Regions from separate parts of the Geodermatophilus sp. SYSU D01176 genome, predicted to be linked through region 2. Evidence: riboswitches for the same ligand, from Rfam matches in the RefSeq annotation. Region 2 holds a riboswitch; the other holds the start of a gene.
The links. Region 2 has a riboswitch for cyclic di-AMP ahead of ACI78Z_RS18350 (peptidoglycan DD-metalloendopeptidase family protein). Riboswitches for the same ligand answer to the same signal wherever they lie in the genome.
Positions count from the first base shown of each region.

Region 1: it holds a riboswitch for cyclic di-AMP, as region 2 does, so the genes downstream of both, ACI78Z_RS01650 (C40 family peptidase) here and ACI78Z_RS18350 (peptidoglycan DD-metalloendopeptidase family protein) in region 2, are expected to answer to the same signal.

Region 1 is NZ_JBJGYN010000002.1:7,743-15,137, reverse strand. Features, by position in the region: gene ACI78Z_RS01665 (AMP-dependent synthetase/ligase) at 1-37, shown strand, start outside; gene ACI78Z_RS01660 (glycosyltransferase family 4 protein) at 81-1,211, opposite strand; gene ACI78Z_RS01655 (M48 family metallopeptidase) at 1,208-2,494, opposite strand; gene ACI78Z_RS01650 (C40 family peptidase) at 2,888-3,946, opposite strand; cyclic di-AMP (ydaO/yuaA leader) riboswitch at 3,963-4,111, opposite strand; gene ACI78Z_RS01645 (hypothetical protein) at 4,309-4,653, opposite strand; gene ACI78Z_RS01640 (D-alanyl-D-alanine carboxypeptidase family protein) at 4,752-6,455, opposite strand; gene ACI78Z_RS01635 (DEDD exonuclease domain-containing protein) at 6,663-7,395, shown strand, end outside.
Region 2 is NZ_JBJGYN010000038.1:40,269-47,663, forward strand. Features, by position in the region: gene ACI78Z_RS18335 (DUF3145 domain-containing protein) at 1-380, opposite strand, end outside; gene ACI78Z_RS18340 (diguanylate cyclase domain-containing protein) at 758-1,870, opposite strand; gene ACI78Z_RS18345 (maleylpyruvate isomerase N-terminal domain-containing protein) at 1,994-2,905, shown strand; gene ACI78Z_RS18350 (peptidoglycan DD-metalloendopeptidase family protein) at 2,994-4,205, opposite strand; cyclic di-AMP (ydaO/yuaA leader) riboswitch at 4,217-4,368, opposite strand; gene pstS (phosphate ABC transporter substrate-binding protein PstS) at 4,833-5,933, shown strand; tRNA gene ACI78Z_RS18360 (tRNA-Ile) at 5,968-6,041, shown strand; gene ACI78Z_RS18365 (hypothetical protein) at 6,186-6,326, opposite strand; gene ACI78Z_RS18370 (toll/interleukin-1 receptor domain-containing protein) at 6,374-7,395, opposite strand, start outside.

The DNA of each region.
Region 1 (7,395 bases), on a different contig from region 2:
GTTCGACAACGAGGTCGAGGCGCTCTACGCGCGCTGAACCGACGGCACCGAGCCCCGTCCCGCTGCGTGCGGGGCGGGGCTCAGTGCTGTGCGGGCTGCAGCAGGGTCTCGAAGGTCTCGGCGATCGACGTCCAGGACCAGCGCTGCTCGACCCACGCCCGGCCGGCCGCGCCCATCCGTCGTGCCCGCTCCGGGTCGTCCAGCAGCCCGCTGACCACCGCGGCCACCTGCTCGGGCGACCGCGGGTCGGCGACCACGTGGCCGGTCACGCCCTCCTGCACCGTCTCGGGGGCCCCGCCGGAGGTGCCGGCCACCACCGGCCGCCCGCAGGCCGCCGCCTCCAGGTACACCATGCCCAGCCCCTCGACGTCCAGGCCCCCGCGGCGGGTGCGGCAGGGCATGGCGAAGACGTCGCCGGCCGCGTAGTGCTCGGGCAGGCCGGCCGGTGGCACCGGCCCCGTGAGGACGACGGAGTGCCCCAGCCCGCGCGCCGCGACCTCCCGCCGCAGGCGCTCCTCCAGCGGGCCGCCGCCGACCAGCAGCAGCCGCGCGCCGGGGTGCCCCGCCAGCACCCGCGGCCAGGCCGCCACCAGCACGTCCTGGCCCTTGCGGGGCACCAGCCGGGACACGCAGACGACGACCGGCGCCGTCCCCAGCCCGTAGCGGCGTCGCACGGCCGTCCCGTCGGCGTCCGGGGTGAAGCGGTCGACGTCCACCCCCGGCGACAGCTGCGCCATCCGGGTGACGCGGCCCAGCGCCGGTGCCAGCCGGTCGCGGGTGTAGTCGCTGATGTAGGTCAGCACGTCGAGACCGGCGGCGATCCGCCGCACGACCTGCCGCGCCCCCGGTAGCGCGACCCAGCCGGTCTCGTGGCCGTGGGTCGCGCCGACGAGGTGCCGGACCCCGGCCTCCCGCAGCGCCGGCGCGAGCAGCCCCAGCGGCGCGGCGGCTCCGAAGAAGGCGGTGTCGCAGCCGTGCCGGCGGGCGAGGCCGGCCGCCGCGCGTGCCGCGCCCGGGGTGGGCAGCAGCATGCCGGTGGGGTGGCGCACCACCTCGTAGGGCAGCGCGGCGTCGTGGGCCTCCCAGCCGGGGGAGCGGGAGGCGAGCACGACCAGCGACCCCGGCGGGCGGCGGGCCAGCAGCGCGGCCACGAACGTCTGGATGCCGCCCTGGCGCGGCGGGAAGTCGTTGGTGACGACCAGGGTCCTCACCCGGCGTCCTCCAGCCGCTGCCAGTCCTCCGCGAACGCGATGCGCTGCGCGGCGGTCGGGTGCGAGCCGAAGAACCACTGCCACGCGTCGGGCGGGTCCGGGTCGCTGAGGTTGGTCGCGGACAGCTCCCGCTGCATCGCGGTGAACGCCCCGGCGTCCCCGGTCAGCTCGAGCGCCCGCAGGTCGGCGCGCGCCTCCACGTGCCGCGACACCAGGTTCTGCACCGGGGTGCTCAGCAGCCCGCCCAGCGACAGCAGGAGCAGCACCAGGGGGACGACGGCCGGGTCGGCGGGCGACTGGACGCCCGCGCGGCGCAGCAGCGGTGTCCAGGACAGCAGCCACCCGCACAGCGCCACGGCGCCCGCGGCACCCAGCGCACCGACGAGCGTGCCGGTGAGGACGTCGCGGTGGACGACGTGGCCGAGCTCGTGCGCCACGATCGAGACGACGGCGTCCTCGGGGAGCTGCTCCAGGGTCGTGTCGTAGAGGACGACGCGGCGGGTCGAGCCGAACCCGGAGACGTAGGCGTTCAGCCCCGTCGTCCGCCGGGAGGCGTCGGACACCAGCACGTCCTGCACGGGGGTGCCGTTCTCCTCCGCCAGGTCGAGCAGCCGGGTGCGCAGCTCCCCGGCCGGCAGCGGCTCGAAGCGGTTGAACGCCGGCTCGATCACCACCGGGGAGAGGAACGAGCCCACGACGACGAAGCCCGCGGCCACGGCGGTCCCCCACGCCCACCAGGTGCGCGGCGCCCGGCGGACCAGCCACAGGAAGCTCATCAACGCCAGGGCCGTGAGCGCGGCACCGATGGCGGTCGAGACGGTGACGTCGCGCAGCCACAGCCCCCACCCGCGGGTGGACAGGCCGTACCGGTGCCGGACGACCTCCGCGTACGCCGAGACCGGGAGGGTGGCCAGCCGGCCCACCCCGACCACGACGGCCGTGCCGAGCAGCACCTGGGCGAGCCGGCCGCCGCCCAACGGTCTCGCGACGGCGCGCACCAGCCGCGCGCCGAGCGGCGTCAGCCCCAGCGCCGCGGAGACGGCCAGGCCCAGCACCAGCGAGGTCAGCGACGCCGGGCGCAGCGCCGCGGCGAAGGCCTCGGCGCGGGCCAGCCGGTCCGGCGGGAGGACCGAGGACGGGTCGACCGGGGTGCGCCCGCCCGCCGGCTCGGTCAGCACCGTCCACGGCGGGACCACGACGAGGACGACGGCGAGGGCGGCGCCCAGCACGACCGCGACCAGCAGCGCGGCCCGGCGGGAGCTCGTCCCGCCCGCCTCGCTCACCCGGCCGATCCTAGGTCGGGCACCGCAGCGGCCGAGGCCGGCACCCAGCGGCGCTGGACCGGTCGCGGAGCCCGCAGGCCCCCTCCAGGGCACCGCCCCGAGCGGGCGAGGGGTGGGGAGGAGGGGGTCCTTCCACCGACCGGGACACGGGCAGCGGCTCCACGGCGGCCGGGGACGGCGCCTGGCCACGGTGCGGTCCCCGATCGCAGCGGCACGGCGGGGTCGGCCGGTGGGCCGACGATGTCATCGCCTCACAGCGGTGTGCTGATCGGTTGACGGTTCGTGCCGTCGCGGCGGCGAGATCGGCGGTCTCGTACGGTCACCGGCCTCGACGCGTGAGAGATCGCCGATCTCACCAGTTGACCCACCCTCCGACCAACCCGCGAACCGCTGTCAGGCCATGCGGCGCATGGCGACGATGCCGCCCATCGAGTCCACGCTCACCACCTCCACCGGCCGCGCGAGGGTGGAGGCGTGCACCAGCTGGCCGTTGCCGATGTACATCGACACGTGGCCGACCGGGCTGTAGTAGAAGACCAGGTCGCCCGGCTGCAGGTCGGCCCGGGACACCGCGGTGCCCATCGTCGCCTGCATCCGCGACGAGTGCGGCAGGCTGATGCCGGCCGCGGCGTACGCGTACTGGGTCGGCCCGGAGCAGTCCAAGGCATCCGGCCCGCCGGCACCCCACACGTGGACGTCACCGACCTGGGCCAGCGCGGTGTCGACGGCGGCCTGCGCGACGCCGCTGGCCGCGGCCGCGGGCGCGGCGGTCACCGGCTGCCCGGCGTGCGCGGCCACGACCTCCTGCTGCTGCGGCGCCGACAGCGCATCGTACTGCGCCTGGTAGTCGGCGATGTCCGCCTCGAGCCGGGCCTGGCGGGCGGTGACGTCGTCCAGCGTGCGCCGGGCGGCGGCGGAGTCGGCCACCTCGTGGAGCACCTCGGTGGTGTGCCCGGCGATCGCGTCGAGGGTGGCCAGCCGGGAGACGAACTCCTCGGCCGACCCGCTGGTCATCAGCAGGTCCAGCTCGGCCATGCCGTCGCCGGAGGTGGAGGTGAAGGCCGCGCGGGCGACCTGGCGGATGTGGCCGTCGAGCGCGTCGAGCTGCGCCTGGGCCCCGGCGGCCGCATGGTCGGCGGCCTGCTGCTGCGCGAGGGTCTCGCGGGCCTCGTTCACCTGCTCGGTGACGACCTCGAGCTCGTGGGCGGCCCGGGCGGCCCGCTCAGCGGCCCGCGCGGCGCTGGTGGTCTCCTCCGGGTCCGCGGCGGCGGTCCCTGGGACCAGCGTCAGGGCGAGGGTGGCGGTGCTGCCCGTACGAGTCCGCGGACGATGCCGCGGGACGGGGTGGCGCGGGACGGGGTGTCGCGGGACGGGGTGGCGCGGCGGAACGCGGCCGAGGGGTGGGCTGGAACTGATCGACGGCATGCCCCAGGGCAGGGCGGGGGTCGCCACGGGCGGCGGCTCTCCGTTCTTCCCCAGCGACCGCCTACCGAGTTGGCTGACGGGTTGGGGCTGGGAAGAAGGCGCCCTATCCCCGCGCCCCGGCGGAGCGGCGCGCGGGAGAACTCACCCCAGTGCTGCGGTGGGTCCCTGGTTCCCCCTCGGCGCCGGTGCGGCGCGTCGGGCGATTCGGCGGTGACCGGCCGAGGTCACCGGATGGTGGTGACGACCACCCGGCCGGACCGCGTCACCGTACGGGGGCCGTGCGAGGAGTGGCGAACGGGGGCACGGTGAACCGTGAGGTCAGCGCCGCGTCGCCGGCTCGCCACGCGGCCGGTCACCCGTGCGGGCGACAGACGGAGCGGCGCCCTGGATCAGCCGGTGCGCCGCCCGGTGCCCTGTCCGCGGGTTCGCCTTTGAGGCGCGGCCCGCCGGACGGGGGCGGGCCGGGTGGGGTGCTCGTGGCGCAGCGGCGGCACCAGACCGGCGTCGGCCAGCACCCGGACGGCGCGGCGCTCGACCTCGTCGAACTCCACGACCACCCCCGGCGGCAGCACGACGACGTCCTCCGCGGTGCGCCCGTCGTCCCGCCGGCCGGTGATCGGCACCACGGTGGGGTCGGTCCCGCGCCGGCCCGGCGGCGCTCCCAGCAGCACGGTGACGACGCAGTCCCCGCAGCCGGTGCCGCGGGCGGTGCAGGTGTCGCAGTCGATGTGCACGGTCTCCTCCTCAGCCGGCCGACCCTGGTCGCGCAAGGCCGTCCGAGGCCCCGGTCGATCCGGGCAGGACGCTAGGAGCGGGCACCGACAGTTCCGGCTCAGCCGCCGGCGTACTCCCAGTGCCAGGGCTCCTCGCGGCCGTTGCCGGGATCGGCCCAGCGCGGGTGCAGGAAGCCGAAGCGGCCGGCGTTGGCCACCATCCAGGCGTACTCCACCGTCCCGAACCGCTCGACGCCACCGCACAGGTCGACGGCCAGGCCCCAGCCGTGGTCGCTGGTGCCCGGCACCGCCGCGAGCGCCGGCTTCTCGCCGTACAGCCGCACCTGGCCGGCGTAGCTCCGGTAGGAGTCGGTGAGGCACAGCGGTGTCCCGAAGGCACCGGCGAAGGCGCTGCTCATCCCCCGGTAGGCCGCCGCCGCGTCGCAGCGCAGCAGGTGGCCGGCGACCCCCAGCGGGCACATCGCGCTGGGCGGGATCAGCCCGTTCGGGAAACCGCCCCACGCCCGCCCTCCGGAGGTCTCGGGCGGGTACCGCACGTCGCCGCACTCGACGGGCAGCGCCCCGCCGGACGGTCCGGTCGCGGGGACGGCCGCGCGTGGCCCGAGGCCGGGCCGCCCGGCGCCCAGCACCCGGTCGGCCGCCGGACGGCCGACCACCACGGCACCGGCGCGGGCGTCGGCCGCCAGCACCGTCCGCCCGTCGAGGGCGATGCCCACGTTGCCCGGACCGGATCGCCCGGCACCGAGGAAGACCAGGTCCCCCGGGAGGACGTCGGCCGGGTCGACCGGCGTGGTCACCGCGTGGAGTCCCGCCTGGTCGTCCGGGAGGTCGATCCCCACCGAGGCGTAGACGGCGTGCACCAGCGATCCGCAGGACCACGCGTCCGGCCCCGCCGCGCCGGGGACGTAGGGCAGGTCCAGCGTGTCCACTGCGGCGCTGACCGCGGCGACCGCCTCGGCCGAGGGGACGACCAGGGGATCCGGTGCGCCGGGCAGCTGGGCCGCCCCGGCCTGCACGCCACCGCCGGCCGCCGGCACCGGCACCAGCCCGTCGGGCAGGCTCGCCGCCGGGTCGCGCAGCACCGCGGCCGGCGGCGGCGCGACGCCGGCCGCGGCCAGCTCGCCGAGGTACCCGTGCCAGTCGGCCGCCGCCTGCCGGCCGGCTGCCCGCTGCTCCTCCCGCTGCCGACCCAGCTGCCGGTCGACGGCGGCGACGGCGGCCTCCAGGTCCCGGCTCGCCGCGGCCGCGGCCGCCTCCAGCTCGGTGGTCTCGGTCGTGAGCTCCGCCGCTCGCGCACGGGCGGTCTCCCGCGTCCGCTCCGCCTCCGCCCGCCGCGCCGCCGCCTCCTGCCGTCGACGCTCCGCCGCGGCGACCACCGCGGCCGCGTGCCGCTCGGCAGCGTCGAGCAGGCCCCCCGCGGCGACGACGTCCCCGGGCCCCCCACCGGACAGCAGCACCGACAGCGGCGTGACCTCGCCGGCGTCCCGGTACACCGCCGAGGCGTGGCGGGCCACCTCGGCCCGGGCCCGAGCGAGGTCGGCGTCCGCCGCGACGATGTCGGCCTCCGCCTGAGCCGCGGTCGCCTCGGCAGCGGCGAGGGCCTCCCGGGCCGCGAGGACCCGGGACTGCCGCTCCTGCAGGTCGGCCTGCACACCGGCAGCGCGCCGCTGCAACTCGTCGAGCTCGGGGCTGTGCAGGAGGCTGGCGGTCGCGACGGCCGGGCCTGCGGGGTCGGCCGCCGCGGGCGTCGCCGACGTCAGCACGGCGGCGAGCACGACGATGCCGACGGACAGGGACGCCACCGCGCGACGGCCGGGGCGCCACCGGGAGAGCGAGTGCACGGACCACCTCTGCGAGTCGGGGACCGCAGCGGTCCTCGACGCGATGGTCCCCGGCGGCCCCGCGGGCGCACCAGAGGACGGTGCCCGGGTCCCCCGGAAGAGCGAGGAGGTCCTGGTCCCCGGCGCGCGTCCCCGGGACTGTCAGCGCCCCGACCTACCGTCCGCCCCGTGCGCCCTTCCCCCGCCCGGCCGGTGCCGCTCTCCCCCGCTCGCCTGGCCGGGACGGCGGCCCGCGCCGCGGCCGGGCTGCCCCGCTACGAACAGGCCACCATCGACGAGCTGGGCACCCCGCTGGCGGAGGTGACCTTCGTCGTGGTGGACCTGGAGACCACCGGCGGGTCGCCCAAGGACAGCGCGATCACCGAGATCGGCGCGGTCAAGGTGCGCGGCGGGGAGGTGCTCGGCGAGTTCCAGACCCTCGTCGACCCGGGCTGCGAGATCCCGCCCTACATCAGCGTGCTCACCGGGATCACCTCGACGATGGTGGCCGCGGCGCCGCGCATCGGCTCGGTGCTGCCGCTCTTCCTCGAGTTCGCCCGCGGAGCGGTGCTGGTCGCCCACAACGCCCCGTTCGACCTCGGGTTCCTCCGGGCCGCCTGCGCGGACAACGGCATCGCCTGGCCCGCCACGGCCTCGGTCGACACCGCCGTCCTCGCCCGCCGGCTGCTCACCCGCGACGAGGTGCCCAACTGCAAGCTGGCCACCCTCGCGCCGTACTTCCGCACCAGCACCGAGCCCTGCCACCGGGCGCTGGCCGACGCCCGCGCCACCGTCGACGTGCTGCACGGGCTGTTCGAGCGGCTGGGCCCGCTGGGCATCACCAGCCTGGAGGAGCTGACCGGCCTCACCCGCCAGGTCGACCCCGACCGGCTGCGCAAGCGGCACCTGGCCGACGACGTCC
Region 2 (7,395 bases):
ATCGACGTGGCGCTGGCCGCGAGGGAGCGCAGCTGCTGCTCGCTCACCACGATGTCGCCGTTGGCGCTCGTGGGTGCGCGGAAGACACCGTGGCCGGGCACGTAGGACATGCGCTCACCGTCGTTGCCGTAGCTGGCCTCTTCGGTGACCTCGAAGCGCAGCATCGGCCACGCCCGCAGCGCAGCGACGAGCTTGGCGCCCGTCCCGGGAGCACCGGTCCAGGCGACCTCGGCACGGTAGGAACCGTGCGCCGCGGGCTGGTCGGCCCACGACAGGGAGACCGGCGCGCCGATGACGCGCTCGAGCGCCCACTCGACGTGCTGGCACAGCGCCTTCGGGCACGCATGCACGAAGACGACACCCTGGGTAGACCGTCGCACGGGGCACCTCCATCGACTCGATCGGTCTCGTCTTCCCCAACGGACGATCGATTCGGTGACAGGCTGTGTTCAGCGATCTCGGACCAGGGGTCCTGAGGACAGTGTGCACGATGGTCACCCCATCGCGCCAGTGCGGGCGTGGCAGTTGGGTCCGATGTGACGAGACTGATCCGCGGCCAGCGCCTACGCGCTGGTCAGCGGGGGTACTCCGCGGTAAGGGTCACAGTGGCCGCATCCACCGCCACCCCACATCCCGTCCACAGGATCTCCCCCGCGGGTCCACAGAGGGTGACCGCGCGAACGGAGCTGTACCGCAACCCGCTCACCGAGCGTAGTCACCGAGCCGGGCGCGGCGACTCTGTCCACAGCCTGCCGGGTCAGCCGGCGAGCGCGGTCACCCGGTTGCCGCCGGCCCCCTTGGCCCGGTACATCGCCTGGTCGGCGCGCCCGAGCACCTCCGACCCCTCGTCGCCGGGCCGGACGGCGGTGACGCCGACGCTCGCGGTCACGCCGGACCCGGCGCCGACGCGGGCCACGGCGTCCCGCAGCCGGGCGGCGAGCGGCTCGCCGTCGTCGGGGGTCGTCCGGGCCAGGACGGCGAACTCGTCGCCGCCCAGCCGGGCCACCGTGTCGGTCTCCCGGACCACGGTGCCCAGCGCCGCCGTGACCGCCCGCAGGACGGCATCCCCGGCGGCGTGGCCGCTGCGGTCGTTGACGCCCTTGAACCCGTCCAGGTCGACCAGGCAGACCACCCAGCCCTCGACGGCGGCCGACGCCGCGCGGTCCAGCCGGTCGAGGAAGGCCCGGCGGTTGAGGCAGCCGGTCAGCGGATCGGTGGCGGCGAGCACCTCGGAGGTGCGCAGCAGCAGCAGCTGCCGGTCGTAGGACTCCCAGTGGTTGGCCGACGCCATCGCGCAGAGCACGGTGTAGGTGCCCATGACGACGCCGATGAAGGACGCCGACGAGTCCAGGCCGGCGCCGGCGACGCACACGAGGTAGGCGCCGGTCATCACGGCGCCCATCGTGACCACGCCCCACGGCGGGTAGGCGACGCCCAGGAAACCCAGGGTGATGAACAGCAGGGCGAAGAGGGGGCTGTCGGCCCCGCCGTCCGCCCGGGCGCCGACGGTCACCAGCCCGGTGACCGCGAGGCTCCAGCCGTAGAAGAGCAGGCTGCCGCGGGGGCCACGGACCATCTGCGCCACCGGGACCACGAGCAGGAGCGGTGCCGCCAGGACCGCGGCGCCGGCCACGGCCAGCAGGACGACCGTGCGCCCCGCGGCGCCCGGTGTCAGGAGGGCGTACCCGATCACGGCCAGGGCGGCGACCTCGGTGAGCCCGACGCCCAGCCGCACGTGGCGCACCCAGTAGGCGGCCCGGTCGTCGTCGTCGGCCAGCTGGCGGTACAGGGCGGCGCGCAGCGCGGTCCAGGGGCCGCGCGGCCCGCGGGAGCGGGTGCGGCGGCGGTCCCGGGCCGGCCTGTCGTCCATGGACCGGGCATCGACGCGGAGCGGCTCCACCTTGACGGTCCTCACCCGTGCGGGGGTCGCGGACGGGGGTGCGGCGAGGTCCACACCACGCCTGCCGCGGTGCGCGCCGGGTAGGAGGCGGGCATGGCGCGAACCGGGGACACCCCACAGCACCGGGGCATGGCCGACGCCGGACGGGAGACGGTCGGGCCGATGGTGCTCGGCGCGTGGGACGCCTTCCTCGAGCAGGCCGACGCCGTGGACCTCGACCGGCCGACCCGGCTGCCGGGCTGGCGGGTGCACGAGGTGTGCGTGCACCTGGGCCTCTGGGACGACCACGCCGCGCTGCCCGACCTGATCGCCTCGGCGCGGGCCGGCGGGGCGGGGGCGCCGCCGGAGGTCGACGCGACCAACGCGCGGGTGACCGCGGCACACCGCGACGCGCCCCGGGCGGAGGTGCTGGCCGCGCTGCGCCGCAACCGGGACGCCACCGCGCACTACCTGGCGGAGGAGCCGGTCGAGCTGGACACCGCGCCCGCGGTCGCCGTCGTCGGCCGGCTGCCGCTGCTCAGCGTCGTCCTCGGCCAGGCGTACGAGCTGGCGGTGCACGGGCTGGACCTGGTGCCGTGCGGGGCGCCGCCTCCTCCCCCGTCGGTGCTGCAGGCGGGGCTGGCCGCGCTGGCCGACGTGACCGGCGCGCTGGCCGCCCGCGAGGGGGTCAGCGGCGGCGCGACGCTCGCGACCCCGGACGGCGGCTGGGCCTTCGCCGCCGACGGCCGGGGATGGACCGTGCACCCGACCCCGGCGGGGGACGTCCACGGCACCGCGGTGGAGGCGCCCGTGGACCTGCTGCTGGAGGCGGCCTCGGGGCGGGTCAACCCGGTGGCCGCGCTGGCCCGGCGGCGGCTGCGGGTGCACGAGCTGGGCGGCCTGCTGGCCCTGGCGCCGATCGTGCACTCGGCGCCCGGCATCCCCGGCGGGCCGATCCTCCAGCTGGCCGCGCAGACGCTCGGCGGCGTGGGCGGGCTGCTGGGCCGGCTGCGCGGACGTCGCTAGACGCGACGCGGCCGCCGGGGGACCACTCCAGGCCCCGTCCAGAGGCTCACCGCGAGCTTGCGAGTGGTGAGGAGGACGGGGTCCTTCTTCAGCAGGCGCCGCCCAGCGAGATGCCGTGCGACTGGAGCCACGGCATCGGGTTGACCCGGCTGGCGTACAGCCCGCCCTGGTGCACCTCGAAGTGCAGGTGCGGCCCGGTGGACTGGCCCTTGTTGCCGACGTCGGCGATGTGGTCCCCGGCCTGGACGACCTGGCCGGCGCTCACGAAGAACTGGTTCACGTGCCCGTAGAGGGTGATCTGGCCGTCGCCGTGCTGGACGTACACGGCCTGGCCGAAGCCGCTGGCCGGGCCGGCCTGCAGGACGACGCCGTCCTCGGGCACGTAGATCGGGGTGCCGATGGGGGCGGCGATGTCGATGCCCTGGTGCATGGTCCCCCAGCGCGGGCCGTAGCAGGAGGTCACCCGCCCGGCCGTCGGCATGCCGGAGGTGCCGGACGCGCTCGCCAGCGCCTGCTGCTGCTGCGCCTGCTGGGCCTGCCACGCGGCAGCCGCGTCAGCGGCACCCTGGGCCGCGAGCAGCCGCTCACCGGCCAGGCGGAGCTCCTCGTCGAGGCGGGCCTTCTCCGCCGCGCGGGCGTCGTAGTCGACCTGTGCCCGGGCGAGGTGCTCGTTGGCGGCCCGCTCGGCCTCGTCGGCCTTGCGGGCGAGCTCGCCGAGCTGCGCGACGGCGGCCTTGGCGGCACGGTCGGCCTCCTCGACCCGCGCCTGGACGGTGAGGAACTCCTGCAGCCGGTCGGCGCGGTGGTCTCCCAGCTGCTCCATGGTCGCGGCCTGCTGCAGCAGCTCGGTCGGGCTCTGCGCGTCGAGCAGCAGCTCGAGGTCGCCGTAGCGGTCCTCGGCGCCCATGTAGGCCTCGCGACCGAGGTCGGCCATGTCCTCCTCGGCCGTGGCGACGTCGGCCTGGGCGGCGGCGAGCTCTGCGGCGGTCCGCTCGGCCTCGGCCTGGCCCTGGGCGAGCTGGGCGCGAGCGACCAGGGCGGCGTCGGCGGCGGCCTCGGCCTCCACGGTCATGCGCTGGAGCTGCTCCTCAGCGGCCTTCACCTGCTCCTCGATGGCAGCGACCTGCTCCTCGAGCGAGGCCTGCTCGGCTTCGGGGGCGGCGCCGGCCACCATCGGCGTGCCGGCCAGGAGCCCGGCCACCGCGGCGGCGACGACGACGGCCCGGCGGGGTGCCCGGAGGCGGCTGCGCGGAGAGGTGGCGCAGGGCAGCACGGTGTTCTGGCGGTGCAGGGTCGCCAAGGCGACTGTTCTCCCATCCTCGCGACCGCCTACCGAGTTAGCTGACGGGTTCGGGCCGGACGGCGCCCTACCTGCCTGCGCAACGCGTGCGCATACAGGACTCACCCCAGGTGTTCGGTGGGTCCCCGGTCCGCCTCGGCCCCGGACGGGGCGTCGACGGTTCGGCGGTGGCCGCGCCGAGGCCCTCGGTTCCCGAGGAGCTGAGCCCGGCTGGGCCGTCGGGAAAGCTACACGGCCTCCGGCCCCGGGTCACGATCGGGTAACGCAGCCGGAGCGTCCCCTTGCCACCGAAACCCGGTCTCCACTACGTCGAGTCAGCGATCCGCTGCGCAGCGGTGGCGGGTGGGACGGCGGGGACGCGCGATGCGACCAGCGCGGACGCCGGATGCACCCGGATTCCCCCGCCGATCGGCCCGCATGCGCAGAACCGGCTGTGATGTCGCTCACGGAGTCACCCGATCGGGCGCTGTGGACGCCCTCCGGCCGTCGTCCACACCGGCCGGGCGACGCGCGCCCGGCCGGTGTAACGGCCCCTCCGGTGCCGATCGGCGCGGTCCGGGTGGGACGCCTAGGGTCGCGCCAGGACGCCCGACGGCAGTGCGCGGGCCGGACGGCGGGAGGACGCGGGTGTCTGGCCGGAGGAAGCTCGCCGCGGCCGTCGGGGTCGCCGCGGTGGCCGGCGCAGCGGTGGCGCTGTCCCAGTACGTGCCCCCCAACGAGCGCGACCAGGGCGCCCTGGCCGCCGGGGACCTGTCCGGCGCCCTCGTGGGCGCCGGGGCGAGCAGCCAGCAGGCGGCGATGCAGGGGTGGACCGCCGGCTACTCGGCCGTACAGCCGGACGTGACCGTGGACTACGACCCGGTCGGCTCCGGCGGTGGTCGCGAGCAGTTCGTCGCCGGCGGCATCGACTTCGCCGGCTCGGACGCGCCACTCGACGAGGAGGAGCTCGTCGCGGCCCGCGAGCGCTGCGGCGGCGAGGTCCTCGAGCTGCCGAACTACATCTCGCCGATCGCCGTCGTGCACAACCTGCCCGAGGTGGAGGAGCTGGACCTCTCCCCCGCCACGCTCGCCGGCATCTTCGCCCGGCGGATCACCAGCTGGGACGACCCGGCGATCGCCGCCGACAACCCCGGTGTCGCGCTGCCCGCCACGTCGATCACCCCGGTCAACCGGTCCGACGAGTCGGGGACGACGGAGAACTTCACCGAGTACCTGGCTGCCGCGGCCCCCGAGGCCTGGCCGTACGAGCCGGACGGCGAGTGGCCGGTGGAGGGCGGCGAGTCAGCGCAGGGCAATTCCGGCGTGGTGGCCGCCGTGGCCGGGGGCGCGGGGACCGTCGGGTACGCCGACCTCTCCCAGGCCGGCGACCTGGGTGTGGCCCGCATCGGCGTGGGTGGGGAGTTCGTCGCGCCGACGCCGGAAGCCGCGGCCGCGGTCGTCGAGGGGTCCGAGCCGCTGCCGGGCCGGGGTCCGTACGACTTCGCCCTGGAGCTGGACCGGACGACGGCCGAGTCCGGCCAGTACCCGATCGTGCTGGTCAGCTACCACCTGGGCTGCACCGCGTACGAGGACCAGCTGACTGCCGAGCTGGTCGCGGACTTCATGACGTACGTGACGAGCGAGGAGGGCCAGGCCGCGGCCGCCGAGGTGGCCGGCTCCGCGCCGATCTCCGACGCGCTGCGGGGGCAGGCCCGGACGGCGATCGACGCCATCGGCACCGCGCCCTGAAGTCGGCCCGCGCGTCTGGCAGGCTGGACACCGCGGGGCGGTAGCTCAGCCGGTCAGAGCATGGGACTCATAATCCCTGGGTCGTGGGTTCGAGCCCCACCCGCCCCACCTCCGCGATGTGCTCGAGGCCGCAATCCATTCAGCTGGACCAGGGACCCCGACACCGTCATCGCGAGGGCCACCCCTCCGCGGAACCGCAAACGCGGAGCATGTCACTGGCGGAGCACCAGGCACCCGCAATGAGCACCAGCGCTATCCGGACATGACACCATCGGAGAAGATGAGATCGTCATCGACCTTCACGGAGAAGCCTCGAATCACCGAGAAATCCGGCATGTATCGAACAGCCAGTTCCATCCACACGGGGGTTCCGTCGTCCTCGAGCCGCAGCATGACCACCTCAACGCGGAAGAGTAAGCCCTTGTGCAAGATCTTGGTCTTCAGCTCTGATCTGGCCCACTTTCTACCATCAACTGAAACGGAATACCCCCCATCTGCCGGGTTCGGAAATCAACTAGGTGCTGCTTGCCCCGAACGAAGATCATTACGGATCGAGTCGACCAGTTGCGGCGCTCCAAGATGACCCTGGCTGGCTGAGCCCCGGTTGATCCTGCTCTGGACAGCTCTGATCCCGGATGCAGGGACTCATGAGAGCTCCGGAAATACTGGGGATCCGCTGCCCACCGTGCCGCTGACTGCCGACGAGGCCGTCCGCTGACCGCCTTGTCCTGTGGGATGGTGTTGGCGGAATCCGGGGAGGATGGAGACCGGAGGGGGGCGGACGCGTCAGGCTGGGCGGCTGAGTGCTCGGAGGAGGCCAGCTGGGTGAGCAGCTCGTCGATGTGTTGGACGTTGCGGTAGGTGACGTCGGGTCTGCGGCGTAGCGCTCGGAGGAGCTCACGGGCGTCTTCCTTGACGCTTTCGTCCTCCTCGGTCTCCAGGCATTCCCGCAACTGGCGGATGAAGTCTCCTTGCTCGTTGGGGGTCAGTTGGGCGCCGGCGATCGCCGAGCCGAGGCGGAACAGGTACGCGAACGGAACCCCAGGGGGCTCAGGCAGCGGGTCGGGAAGAGGTCTCCGGTCCCTAGCTAAGGCCTGGAGCGTGCCGATCAGCGCCAGCCCACTGGCCAGCGTCCGTTCCCGGTAGTCGAGGACCTGGAGGTCGGCGACCGGGGTGGTGCGCAGGTTGCCCACCGAGCCGATCAAGACTGGCAGCATCGGCAGACCCAGTGCCCTGGCGTAGGCAAGCTCGGCCTGGCACGGCTTGGAGGCCAGTGAGTTCTCCGACACGGCCAGCAAGAACACCTCGCACTCGCGGATCCGTCGCAGGATGTCCTGCCACCAGGGATCCCCACCGCGCAGCTCCCGGTCCTGCCACACCGACAGATGCGCCCGTTCCAGATCGCCGATCAACTCGCCGACCGCGGCCTCGTCCCTGCGGGAGTAGCTGACGAAAACCTGCA